DNA from 2 places in the Streptomyces krungchingensis genome. Region 2 is predicted to be linked to the other one. Evidence: predicted binding sites of a transcription regulator. Region 2 holds the regulator's gene; the other holds the start of a gene.
What was found. The regulator HrcA, encoded in region 2, represses chaperone genes, less so after heat shock. The targets are predictions, from matches to a motif close to TTNGCACTCNGNNNNNCNGAGTGCNAA.

Region 1 (6,212 bases), 1.1 Mb from region 2:
GCTTCGTCAACGTCAACCTGCGCCCGTACTACGCGGAGGGCTCCAAGACCCTCGCGTACGAGATCTGCGAGCAGCTCGGCTGGAAGCTCCCGGACCAGCTGGTCGTCCCGATCGCCTCCGGCTCCCAGCTGACGAAGATCGACAAGGGTCTCCAGGAGCTGATCAAGCTCGGCCTCGTCGAGGACAGGCCGTACAAGATCTTCGGCGCCCAGGCCGAGGGCTGCTCGCCGGTCTCCGTCGCCTACAAGGCCGGGCAGGACGTCGTCCGCCCGCAGAAGCCGGACACCATCGCCAAGTCGCTGGCCATCGGCAACCCGGCCGACGGTCCGTACGTGCTCGACATCGCGCGGCGCACCGGCGGTGCGGTGGAGGACGTGAACGACGAGCAGATCGTCGACGCGATCAAGCTGCTGGCGCGCACCGAGGGCATCTTCGCGGAGACGGCCGGTGGTGTGACCGTCGGCGTCACCCGCAAGCTGATCGAGAACGGTCTGCTCGACCCGGCCCTGACCACGGTCGTGCTGAACACCGGCGACGGCCTCAAGACCCTGGACGCGGTGGCCTCGGACACCGGCCTGACCGCGACCATCCGCCCGAACCTGGACTCCTTCCGAGAGGCTGGCCTCGCATCATGAGCGTCAACGTCCGCATCCCCACCATCCTGCGCACCTACACCGGCGGCCTGGCCGAGGTGAGCGCCGAGGGCGCGACCCTCGCCGAGGTCATCGCCGACCTGGAGAAGAACCACACGGGCATCTCCGCGCGCGTCCTGGACGACCAGGGCAAGCTGCGCCGCTTCGTCAACGTCTACGTCAACGACGACGACGTGCGGTTCGAGCAGGGGCTCGAGACGGCGACGCCGGACGGTGCGGGCGTCTCGATCATCCCGGCCGTCGCCGGCGGCTGACGCCTGAGCGGTGACGTGCCGGCGGCCGGGCGCGAGGCCCGCGGACGGCCGTCACCGAGGGTGAGATCCTTACCCAGGGTAATGCCCATCACCGAGAGTTCATCGAATTGCCCCCTCCGTGAGAGAAACGGAGGGGGCAATTCTGCATGGTTGAGCACGGTACAGTTGGGGAACCCGCTTGGCATTTCATGCCGGACGCATATGAGTACCTGTGCGGCACCCGACAAGAAGTAGCCAAAGTGCCCCGCCTTTTTGAGCCGTTTATGGCATTTACGGGGCCCGACTTGCCCTGAATCTTCGCACATTCTCCGCATATTCCCGATCGGCCGTGCCCAGAATTCTCGTCCGATTGACCTGTTGCAGACGGCAGTTGGGCAGATACATTCAGCCGCGGTCGACGCGTTCCGGCGCACACCCCCAACCGTTGGGGGGTGAGGTCTGACCCGGATCCGCGAAGTGTGGATCTGTGCAAGGGCCAGTAATAGGGGAGTTAGGCATGGCTCAGGGCACCGTCAAGTGGTTCAACGCGGAGAAGGGGTACGGCTTCATCGCGGTCGACGGTGGTGCGGATGTATTCGTCCACTACAGCGCGATTCAGATGGACGGCTACCGCACCCTTGAAGAGGGCCAGCGGGTCGAGTTCGAGATCTCGCAGGGTCAGAAGGGGCCGCAGGCGGACATGGTCCGTTTGGCTGCCGGCTGAAGCACGCGCCGACTGATTGTTCGACGTGACGAAGGGCTCGTATCCCCATGGGGTACGGGCCCTTCGGTCTGTCCGCGGTCCGGGGTCCGTCCCGCGGTCCGCTCCCGTGCGCCCCTGTGTTCACCTGGGGATCCGCTGGAGCCGCTTGCACTCGACAGGGGCGAGTGCTAATCATTGGCGTTAGCACTCTGAAGGTGAGAGTGACAACGAAGGACCGGGTCGGTGAGGCCCGCAGGCCGGGTGGGGCAAGGAACCACGAGGCATGCAGGCCGTCCGTCGCGGGCGCCAGCGCGGTCCTGTGAGCTTTCCACCCCAGTCCGGGAGGACCACTTCACATGGCCAAGATCATCGCGTTCGACGAGGAGGCACGGCGCGGCCTTGAGCGCGGTATGAACCAGCTCGCCGACGCCGTCAAGGTGACCCTCGGCCCCAAGGGCCGCAACGTCGTCCTTGAGAAGAAGTGGGGCGCCCCCACGATCACCAACGATGGTGTGTCCATCGCCAAGGAGATCGAGCTGGAGGACCCGTACGAGAAGATCGGCGCCGAGCTGGTCAAGGAAGTCGCGAAGAAGACCGACGACGTCGCCGGTGACGGTACGACGACCGCGACCGTCCTCGCCCAGGCCCTGGTCCGCGAGGGCCTGCGCAACGTCGCCGCCGGCGCCAACCCCATGGCCCTCAAGCGCGGCATCGAGAAGGCCGTCGAGGCCGTCTCCGGTGCGCTGCTGGAGCAGGCGAAGGATGTCGAGACCAAGGAGCAGATCGCTTCCACGGCCTCCATCTCCGCCGCCGACACCCAGATCGGCGAGCTCATCGCCGAGGCCATGGACAAGGTCGGCAAGGAAGGCGTCATCACCGTCGAGGAGTCCCAGACCTTCGGTCTGGAGCTGGAGCTCACCGAGGGTATGCGCTTCGACAAGGGCTACATCTCGGCGTACTTCGCCACCGACATGGAGCGTATGGAGGCCGTCCTCGACGACCCGTACATCCTGATCGCCAACTCGAAGATCAGCAACGTCAAGGACCTGCTGCCGCTCCTCGAGAAGGTCATGCAGTCCGGCAAGCCGCTGCTGATCATCGCCGAGGACGTCGAGGGCGAGGCCCTGTCGACCCTGGTCGTCAACAAGATCCGTGGCACCTTCAAGTCCGTCGCCGTCAAGGCTCCGGGCTTCGGTGACCGCCGCAAGGCCATGCTCGGCGACATCGCCATCCTCACGGGCGGCGAGGTCATCTCCGAGGAGGTCGGCCTCAAGCTGGAGAACGCGGGTCTGGACCTGCTGGGCCGCGCCCGCAAGGTCGTCATCACCAAGGACGAGACCACGATCGTCGACGGCGCCGGCTCTGCCGACCAGGTCGCCGGCCGGGTCAACCAGATCCGTGCCGAGATCGAGAACTCCGACTCGGACTACGACCGCGAGAAGCTCCAGGAGCGTCTGGCGAAGCTGGCCGGCGGCGTGGCCGTCATCAAGGCCGGTGCCGCCACCGAGGTCGAGCTCAAGGAGCGCAAGCACCGCATCGAGGACGCCGTCCGCAACGCGAAGGCGGCCGTCGAGGAGGGCATCGTCGCCGGTGGTGGCGTGGCCCTGCTCCAGGCCTCCCAGGTGTTCGAGAAGCTGGAGCTCGACGGTGACGAGGCGACCGGCGCCAACGCCGTGAAGCTCGCGCTGGAGGCCCCGCTCAAGCAGATCGCCGTCAACGGCGGCCTCGAGGGCGGCGTCGTCGTCGAGAAGGTGCGCAACCTGGCCGTCGGCCACGGTCTGAACGCCGCGACCGGCGAGTACGTCGACATGATCGCCGAGGGCATCATCGACCCGGCGAAGGTGACCCGCTCTGCCCTGCAGAACGCCGCCTCCATCGCCGCGCTGTTCCTCACCACCGAGGCCGTCATCGCCGACAAGCCGGAGAAGGCCGCCGCGGCCGCTCCGGGCGGCATGCCGGGCGGTGACATGGACTTCTGATCGACCCCGGTCGATCACCGTCCTTCGTTCCGAGGGCGGCACCCTTTCCAGGGTGCCGCCCTCGGGCGTTTTCGGGTGCGCGGTCCGGCTGTGTCCCCGGTGGGGCGTGGCCGGGATCACAGGTGTCGTGCGGGTGCGGCGGAATGCGGGGCCGGGGTTCGCGGGTTGTCGTGGAGGGGTGGTTGATGCATGTGCACATACCACCCGGAATGTCCCGCTCGGCGTCAGAGTGACGCCTCTCCGACCCCCAAGGAGACCGCTCCGTGAGCGACACCGCCGCCTCCCGCGCCGCAGAGATCCTGTCCCGGCCCGTTTCCCTGAACGGGCTGACCGTCCCCAACCGGATCGTGATGGCCCCGATGACCCGCATGTTCTCCCCCGGTGGAGTCCCGGGCGAGGACGTCATCGGCTACTACGCCCGCCGCGCCGCCGCGGGCGTCGGCCTCATCGTCACCGAGGGCACCTACGTGGGCCACGACTCGGCCGGGCAGAGCGACCGGGTGCCGCGCTTCCACGGCGCGGAGCAGCTGGAGGGCTGGACGAAGGTCGCGGACGCCGTGCACGCGGCGGGCGGCACGATCGTGCCCCAGCTGTGGCACATCGGCATGGTCCGCAACGCGGGCGAGCCGCCGTTCGCCGACGCCCCCGCGGTCGGCCCCTCCGGCCTCACCTCGGCCGGCGCGGACGTCACCGGCAAGGCCATGACCCAGCAGGACCTCGACGACGTCGTCGAGGCGTTCGCCGAGTCCGCCGCCGCCGCGGAGCGCATCGGCTTCGACGGCGTCGAGCTGCACGGCGCCCACGGCTACCTCATAGACCAGTTCCTGTGGGAGGGCACCAACCGCCGCACGGACGCCTACGGCGGCGACCCGGTGGCGCGCACGAAGTTCGCGGCCGAGATCGTGGCCGCCGTCCGCGCGGCCGTCTCGCCGGACTTCCCCGTCCTCTTCCGCTACTCGCAGTGGAAGCAGCAGGCGTACGATGCCCGGCTCGCCGAGACGCCGGAGGAGCTGGACGGGATCCTCACGCCGCTCGCCGCGGCCGGTGTGGACGCCTTCCACGCCTCCACCCGCCGTTACTGGCTCCCGGAGTTCGACGGCTCGGACCTGAACCTGGCCGGCTGGACGAAGAAGCTGACCGGCAAGCCCACCATCACCGTCGGCTCGGTGGGCCTGGACGGCGACTTCATCAAGGCGTTCCAGGGCGAGGGCGCCCCGGTGGCCGGCCTCGACAACCTGCTGGACCGCCTGGAGCGCGACGAGTTCGACCTCGTCGCCGTCGGCCGTGCGCTGCTCCAGGACCCGCAGTGGGCGGCGAAGGTCCTCGACGGGCGGTTCGAGGAGCTCGCGCCGTACGACGCGTCGGCGCTGCGCTCGCTGAGCTGAGTTCCGTTCCGTGGCGGCCCCGGCGTGCGACGCCGGGGCCGCCACGGGCGGTCGGGCCCCGGTGGGTCAGTGGCGCGCCCTCACCTCGCCGACGAAGGCGGCCCAGGCCGGAGCGGGGAAGACGAGCACCGGGCCGCCGGGGTTCTTGGAATCCCGGACCGGTACGAGGGTGGGGTGACCGTCGGCCACCTCCAGGCAGTCGCCGCCGCTGCCGCCGCTATACGTCGACTTGCGCCACCGGGCGACCTCCAGGCAGTCGCCGCCCTCGCCGCCGCTGTAGCTGGACTTGTACCAGGTGGCCGTACTCAGGTCGTCCTCACGGATGCTGTTCTCCATGCTCGTAATCCTGCGCCAGCGTCTCCAGCAGGGCCAGTGAATCCTGGGGTGAAAGTGCTGCCGCTTGGAGGAAGTTGAACGTCAGTCCGTGGCGGGCGACCGTGGCCGGGTCGTCCAGGAGTTTGCCCATGTCGGGGCCTTCCACGAAGGACAGCGGCGGAGCGTCCTCGAACTCCATCAGCTTCAGGGAGCCCTCCATCGCCGCGTGTGCTCCCGCGGTGAACGGGACCACCTGCACGATGATCCTGTGCTTGCGCGTCAGGTCCGCCACGTGCCGCAGAGCCTCCGCCATCACCGCGCCGTCGCCGACCACCCTCCGCAGTGCCGCCTCGTCGAAGACCGCCCACACCAGTGGCGTTGTCGGATCGTCGAGGAGGCGGGCCCGTTCGAGACGGGCGGACACCAGAGCCTCGATCTCGTCGTCCGTAGACGTCGGCCTGTAGGCGCGGAAGACGGCCTCCGCATAGGCCCTGGTCTGCAGCAGGCCAGGGATGAGCAACTGCGCGTACTGCCTGATCGCCGTAGCGATCGCCTCCGCCTCCGCCGCCTCGGCGAAGTGGTCCGGGTACTTGGACTTGGCCAGCGCCCGGCAGTTGCGGGCGAAGAAGCCGTTCGTGCCCAGGATCTCGTCCATCTGGACGGCGTATTCGAGGTGGAGGCGGCGGGTCCCGGCCTCCAGCTGGCCGACGAACGAGCCGCTGACGAAGAGCGGTTCGCCCAGCTCGGCCTGGCTGAGGCCGACGTTCTCGCGGGCGTGCCGCAGCTCCGCGCCGATCATGGCCCGGGGCGACGAGGACGGGTCGAGGTCCTTGGGGCGTCCTGGCATGGCAACTCCCTGTCGAGCAGGAGGGGTTGATGAGGTGCCGTCTTCGGCCAGGTTAGAGAGCGGTCGGCCACGCTGTGTGGTGAACGCCGATACTCGG
Region 2 (6,212 bases):
CTGCACAACGAGCTGTACTGGCGCGGCGCCGACTGGTGGGGAGCGGGCCCCGGCGCCCACAGCCACGTCGGCGGCGTCCGCTGGTGGAACGTGAAGCACCCGGGCGCCTACGCGGCGGCGCTGGCCGGCGGCAGGTCCCCGGGGGCGGGGCGCGAGTTCCTCGCCGACGAGGACCGCCGCGTCGAGCGCATCCTGCTCGAACTGCGGCTGCGCGAGGGCTGCCCGCTCTCCCTGCTGCGCCCGGACGGCCTCGCGGCCTCCCGCCGGGCCCTGTCCGACGGGCTCCTCGAAGCCGGTCCGTACGAGGACGGCCGGGCGGTGCTCACGCTGCGCGGGCGGCTGCTCGCGGATGCCGTCGTCAGGGACCTGGTGGACTGAACCACTGTTCGCGTACAGTCCGCGGCCATGATCTCTGGTGGATGGCCCGACGGGGACGCGACCGTCCTGCGGTACGGGCTGCGGCGGCTGCTCATGTCGCTGCCGATCGGGCTGCTGCTGACCGCCGGCGGTGTGACGGGGGTATGGATCGGCGTCGAGCACGACGGGAACGGGGCCGGCTGGATACCGCTCGGGATGCTGATGGCGATGGGTGTCGCCGGAGTGATCCTGCTCGTCTCACGCTGGCGGGCCCGCCATTGGATCACCGCCTTCGACGCGACCGGTTTCTGGTGGATGCGCGGCAAGGAGACGGCGCTGATCCGCTGGGACTCCCTGGCCGGCGCGGGCATCCACTGGGCTCGCGGCAGCAAGAGGGTCGTCTTCACGGTCGAGCTCTGCCCCAAGGACGAGATCGACCGCGACGATCCGCTGCTGTGGAAGTTCGTCCGCGACACGGAGCCGCTCAGGCCGGGACTGCCCCGGCTCCGCTACCGCATCGACGTGGGTGACTCGCACAAGGCGTACGAGAAGGCCTTCCAGCAGTGGGCGCCCGGGCTGTGGTTCGGCCGCCGGGAACAGCCGATGTCGTACCTGGGCGGGCCGGATCACGCGGGCCACCAGGAGCGGACGGCCGCGTCGGCCGGCTCCTCGGCGCCCGAGCCGCTGGTGTTCGAGGCCGTCGACATCGGGGACACGGTGGTCGTCCACCGGGGCGTGATCCTGGCCCGCCGGCGCATCGCCGTGGCGCTGCCGACCGTCGTGCTCTGCGCGTGGATCACGTGGCTGCTCGTCCACGGGCACGCGCACGGCGCGGCCGCGGTCGTCCGATACGCGGCAGCCGTCCTGCCGGTGCTGCTCGCCGGGGCGGCCGTGGTGTTCGCCGTCCGAGGTCTGCGATGGCAGTGGAGCAGTGTCGTCACGATGGACGCGGCAGGCGTGCATGTCTCCCGGCGCGGAGAATCCGCGACCGTCGCGTGGGACTCGCTGGCCGGTGTCGGCATCTACGAGGCGCGGCCCCTGCGCACGCTCGAACTCTGCCCGAAGGACGAGATCGACCGCGACGACCCGTTGCTGTGGCTGTTCGTGCGCGACAGCGAGCCGTTGCAGCCCGGACTGCCCCGGCTGCGCCTCCGCGTCTCCCTGCGGCCCTCCGACGGGCGGCACGCCGTGGCGGCGGGCTGCCTGCGGTGGGCACCGGACCTCTGGTTCGGCGGGCGGCGGATGGTCTCCGGCTACAGCGGGGACCCCGACCTGAAGGGGCACCGGCGTCGCACCCGTGGAACCGGCGGCAGGACCGTCACTCCGGCGCCGTGACGAAGTCGATCAACTCCTCCACGCGGCCCAGAAGTTCCGGCTCCAGGTCCTTGTAGGAGCGCACCCGGGACAGGATGTGCTGCCAGGCCGCGCCGGTGTTCTCCGGCCAGCCCAGGGCCCGGCACACGCCCGTCTTCCAGTCCTGCCCGCGCGGGATCCGGGGCCAGCCCGCGATGCCCACGGCCGACGGTTTCACGGCCTCCCAGATGTCGATGTACGGGTGGCCGAGCACCAGGGCGTGGTCGCTGGTGACCGCCTCGGCGATGCGGGACTCCTTCGTGCCGGGCACCAGGTGGTCGACCAGGACGCCCAGCCGGGCGTCGGGGCCGGGACCGAATTCCTCGACGATGGAGGGAAGGTCGTCGACGCCCTCCAGGTACTCGACGACGACGCCCTCGATGCGCAGGTCGTCGCCCCAGACCTTCTCGACGAGCTCGGCGTCGTGGCGGCCCTCCACGTAGATGCGGCCCGCGCGGGCGACCCGGGCCCGCGCACCGGGCACGGCCACCGAGCCGGACGCCGTGCGGGACGGGCGGGCCGGCGCCGACGACGGCCGTACGAGCGTCACCACCCGCCCCTCCAGCAGGAAGCCGCGCGGCTCCAGCGGGAACACCCGGTGCTTGCCGAAGCGGTCCTCCAGGGTGACCGTGCCCGCCTCGCAGCGGATCACGGCACCGCAGAAGCCGGTACCGGGCTCCTCGACCACCAGACCCGGGTCCGCCGCGACCTCCGGCACGGGCTTGGGCTTCTTCCACGGCGGAGTCAGGTCGGGAGAGTACTGGCGCATTCGGATGACGATAGGAGAAGCGGCGGGGCCGTGCGGGGGAGATCGCTACGACACGCCGAAACGCGCCGCCAGCGCGTCCCGCTGGGCGCGCACGAACGCCGCGTCCACCGTCGCTCCGTGACCGGGCACGTACACCGCGTCCTCGCCGCCCAGGTCGAGCAGCCGGTCCAGGGCGGCCGGCCAGTGTGAGGGGATCGCGTCGGGACCCGCCTGGGGTTCGCCCGACTCCTCCACCAGATCGCCGCAGAAGACGGTCTCCGGTCCGCCCGGCCCGCCGGGGACCAGGACCGCGAGATCGTGCGCGGTGTGTCCCGGGCCCACGTTCGCCAGCAGGACCTGGACACCGCCGAGGTCGAGCGTCCACTCGCCGGACACCGTGTGCCGGGGGTGCACCAGAAGGTCCGCCGCCTCGGCCGCCGCGCTCGGTGCGAGGCCGTGGCGCACCGCGTCCGCGCGCAGTTCGTCACGCCCGTGCGCGAGGACCGTGTCCAGCCCGACCGCCCCGAAGACCTCCACCCCCGAGAACGCGGCCGCCCCGAAGACGTGGTCGAAGTGCGGGTGCGTCAGTGCGAGGTGCGTCACTCTGCGGCCGGGTCCGAGCAGCCGCAGCGCCTCGGCGCGCAGTCGTGCGCCCTCCCCGAGGCTCGACCCGGCGTCGATCACGAGCGCGGCGTCCTCGCCCACCACGAGCCCGACGGTGCAGTCCCAGACCGGGAGCCGCCGTCGCCCGACCCGGGGTGTCACTCTTTCCCACCCCGGCTCTTCCCAAGTCACGCTCATACGGAGACGCTAGCCGTGCGGACGTGGTGAGCACGACATCGCAGGCCGGCCCTTGCCCGGGCCGTACCTCACAGCCGTACACTGGGCCGGGGAACGCTGGCACTCGCGTGCGCTGAGTGCCAGGCCAGGGGCCACGAAGACCACGGAGCCGACTACTGGAGGTGTGCGCGATGCTCAGTGAACGCAGGCTCGAAGTGCTGCGCGCCATCGTCCAGGACTACGTGGGCACCGAGGAGCCGGTCGGTTCCAAGGCGCTCACCGAGCGGCACCGGCTCGGCGTCTCGCCCGCGACCGTGCGCAACGACATGGCGGCCCTGGAGGACGAGGGGTACATCGCCCAGCCGCACACCAGTGCCGGGCGCATCCCCACCGACAAGGGCTACCGGCTCTTCGTCGACAAGCTCGCCGGGGTCAAGCCGATGACGGCGCCCGAGCGGCGGGCCATCCAGAACTTCCTCGACGGCGCGGTCGACCTCGACGACGTCGTGGCCCGGACCGTGCGGCTGCTCGCGCAGCTCACCCGGCAGGTCGCCGTCGTGCAGTACCCGTCCCTGACCCGCTCCACCGTGCGGCACGTGGAGCTTCTGTCGCTCGCCCCGGCGCGCGTCATGCTCGTCCTGATCACGGACACCGGGCGGGTCGAACAGCGCATGATCGACTGTCCCGCGCCGTTCGGCGAGATGTCGCTCGCGGACCTGCGGGCGCGGCTCAACAGCCGGGTCGCGGGCCGCCGTTTCGCGGACGTCCCGCAGCTCGTGCAGGACCTCCCGGAGGCATTCGAGGAGCCCGAGGACCGCGGTACGGTCGCCACGGTGCTCTCCACCCTCCTGGAGACACTCGTCGAGGAGACCGAGGAGCGGCTGATGATCGGCGGCACCGCCAATCTCACCCGCTTCGGACATGACTTCCCTCTCACCATCCGGCCGGTGCTCGAAGCGCTGGAGGAGCAGGTCGTGCTCCTCAAGTTGCTTGGGGAGGCCGGGGATTCGAGCATGACCGTGCGAATCGGGCACGAGAACGCGTACGAGGGACTCAACTCCACGTCCGTGGTCTCCGTCGGCTACGGTTCGGGCGGCGAGGCAGTAGCCAAACTCGGCGTGGTCGGCCCGACCCGCATGGATTACCCGGGAACGATGGGAGCGGTACGAGCGGTGGCACGGTACGTCGGACAGATCCTGGCGGAGTCGTAAGTGGCCACGGACTACTACGCCGTGCTCGGCGTGCGCCGCGACGCTTCCCAGGACGAGATCAAGAAGGCGTTCCGGAGGCTCGCGCGCGAGCTGCATCCGGACGTCAACCCCGATCCGAAGACGCAGGAGCGGTTCAAGGAGATCAACGCCGCCTACGAGGTGTTGTCGGACCCGCAGAAGAAGCAGGTCTACGACCTCGGCGGCGACCCGCTGTCCCAGGCGGGCGGCGGAGGCGCGGGCGGCTTCGGCGCCGGTGGCTTCGGGAACTTCTCGGACATCATGGACGCCTTCTTCGGCACGGCGTCGCAGCGCGGACCGCGCTCGCGCACCCGCCGGGGCCAGGACGCCATGATCCGTCTGGAGATCGAGCTGGACGAGGCGGCCTTCGGCACCACGAAGGACATCCAGGTCGACACGGCCGTCGTCTGCGCCACCTGCAACGGCGAGGGCGCCGCTCCGGGCACCTCCGCGCAGACCTGCGACATGTGCCGTGGCCGTGGTGAGGTCTCCCAGGTCACCCGGTCCTTCCTGGGCCAGGTCATGACCTCCCGCCCCTGCCCGCAGTGCCAGGGCTTCGGCACCGTCGTCCCGACCCCGTGCCCCGAGTGCGCGGGCGACGGCCGGGTCCGCTCCCGGCGCACCCTCACGGTGAAGATCCCGGCCGGTGTCGACAACGGCACCCGGATCCAGCTCGCGGGCGAGGGCGAGGTCGGCCCCGGCGGCGGCCCCGCCGGCGACCTGTACGTGGAGATCCACGAACTGCCGCACAACGTCTTCCAGCGGCGCGGCGACGACCTGCACTGCACGGTCACCATCCCGATGACCGCGGCGTCCCTCGGCACGAAGGTGCCGCTGGAGACGCTCGACGGCCTGGAGGAGGTCGACATCCGTCCGGGCACGCAGTCCGGGCAGTCGATCCCGCTGCACGGGCGGGGCGTCACGCACCTGCGCGGCGGCGGCCGCGGCGACCTGATCGTCCATGTCGAGGTCACCACGCCGACCAAGCTCGACCCCGAGCAGGAGCGGCTGCTGCGCGAACTGGCGAAGCTGCGCGGCGAGGAGCGGCCCACGGGGCAGTTCCAGCCCGGCCAGCAGGGTCTGTTCTCGCGTCTGAAGGACGCGTTCAACGGCCGCTGACGCGACCGTCGAGAGCCGGGACCGCAGCCGCGGAGGGCGCTGACCAGGTGCCCTTCCGGCCGGTTCCGGACAGGCGGAAGGGCGGATTCGGACTTGTACGGGCGACGTGACAACATGCGGTCATGTCCTCCGCGCTGACCGATCTCTTCCCGCTGCCGATCGTGCAGGCCCCCATGGCGGGCGGCGTCTCCGTGCCGCAGCTCGCGGCGGCGGTGTCCGAGGCCGGCGGACTCGGTTTCCTGGCGGCCGGGTACAAGACCGCCGACGGCATGTACCAGGAGATCAAGCAGCTGCGCGGACTCACGTCCCAGCCCTTCGGCGTGAACCTCTTCATGCCGCAGCCCGAGTACGCGGACCGGTCGGCCGTCGAGGTGTACGCCAACCAGCTCGCCGGAGAGGCCGCCTGGTACGAGACCGAGCTCGGTGACCCGGACAGCGGCCGCGACGACGGCTACGACGCCAAGCTCGCCGTCCTCCTCGACAACCCGGTGCCGGTGGTCTCCTTCCACTTCGGCTGCCCCGCCCCCGAGGTCCTGGAGTCCCTCGCCCGCGTCGGCACCCTCACCCTGATCGCCGCGACCACGGCCGAGGAGGCCCTCGCGGTGCAGCGGGCGGGCGCCGACGCC

Region 1: groL (chaperonin GroEL) is a predicted target of HrcA. The motif match lies at 1,791-1,817, and genes of this name have one in related genera.

What each region holds. Positions count from the first base shown of each region.
Region 1 is NZ_JBPUKY010000001.1:5,092,379-5,098,590, reverse strand. It holds gene thrC (threonine synthase) at 1-635, shown strand, start outside; gene ACSYGO_RS22365 (MoaD/ThiS family protein) at 632-907, shown strand; gene ACSYGO_RS22360 (cold-shock protein) at 1,404-1,610, shown strand; gene groL (chaperonin GroEL) at 1,946-3,568, shown strand; gene ACSYGO_RS22350 (NADH:flavin oxidoreductase) at 3,832-4,953, shown strand; gene ACSYGO_RS22345 (DUF397 domain-containing protein) at 5,020-5,289, opposite strand; gene ACSYGO_RS22340 (helix-turn-helix domain-containing protein) at 5,270-6,115, opposite strand.
Region 2 is NZ_JBPUKY010000001.1:3,961,377-3,967,588, reverse strand. It holds gene hemW (radical SAM family heme chaperone HemW) at 1-378, shown strand, start outside; gene ACSYGO_RS17625 (hypothetical protein) at 406-1,692, shown strand; gene ACSYGO_RS17620 (DUF3097 domain-containing protein) at 1,676-2,479, opposite strand; gene ACSYGO_RS17615 (MBL fold metallo-hydrolase) at 2,525-3,259, opposite strand; gene hrcA (heat-inducible transcriptional repressor HrcA) at 3,430-4,449, shown strand; gene dnaJ (molecular chaperone DnaJ) at 4,450-5,586, shown strand; gene ACSYGO_RS17600 (nitronate monooxygenase) at 5,709-6,212, shown strand, end outside.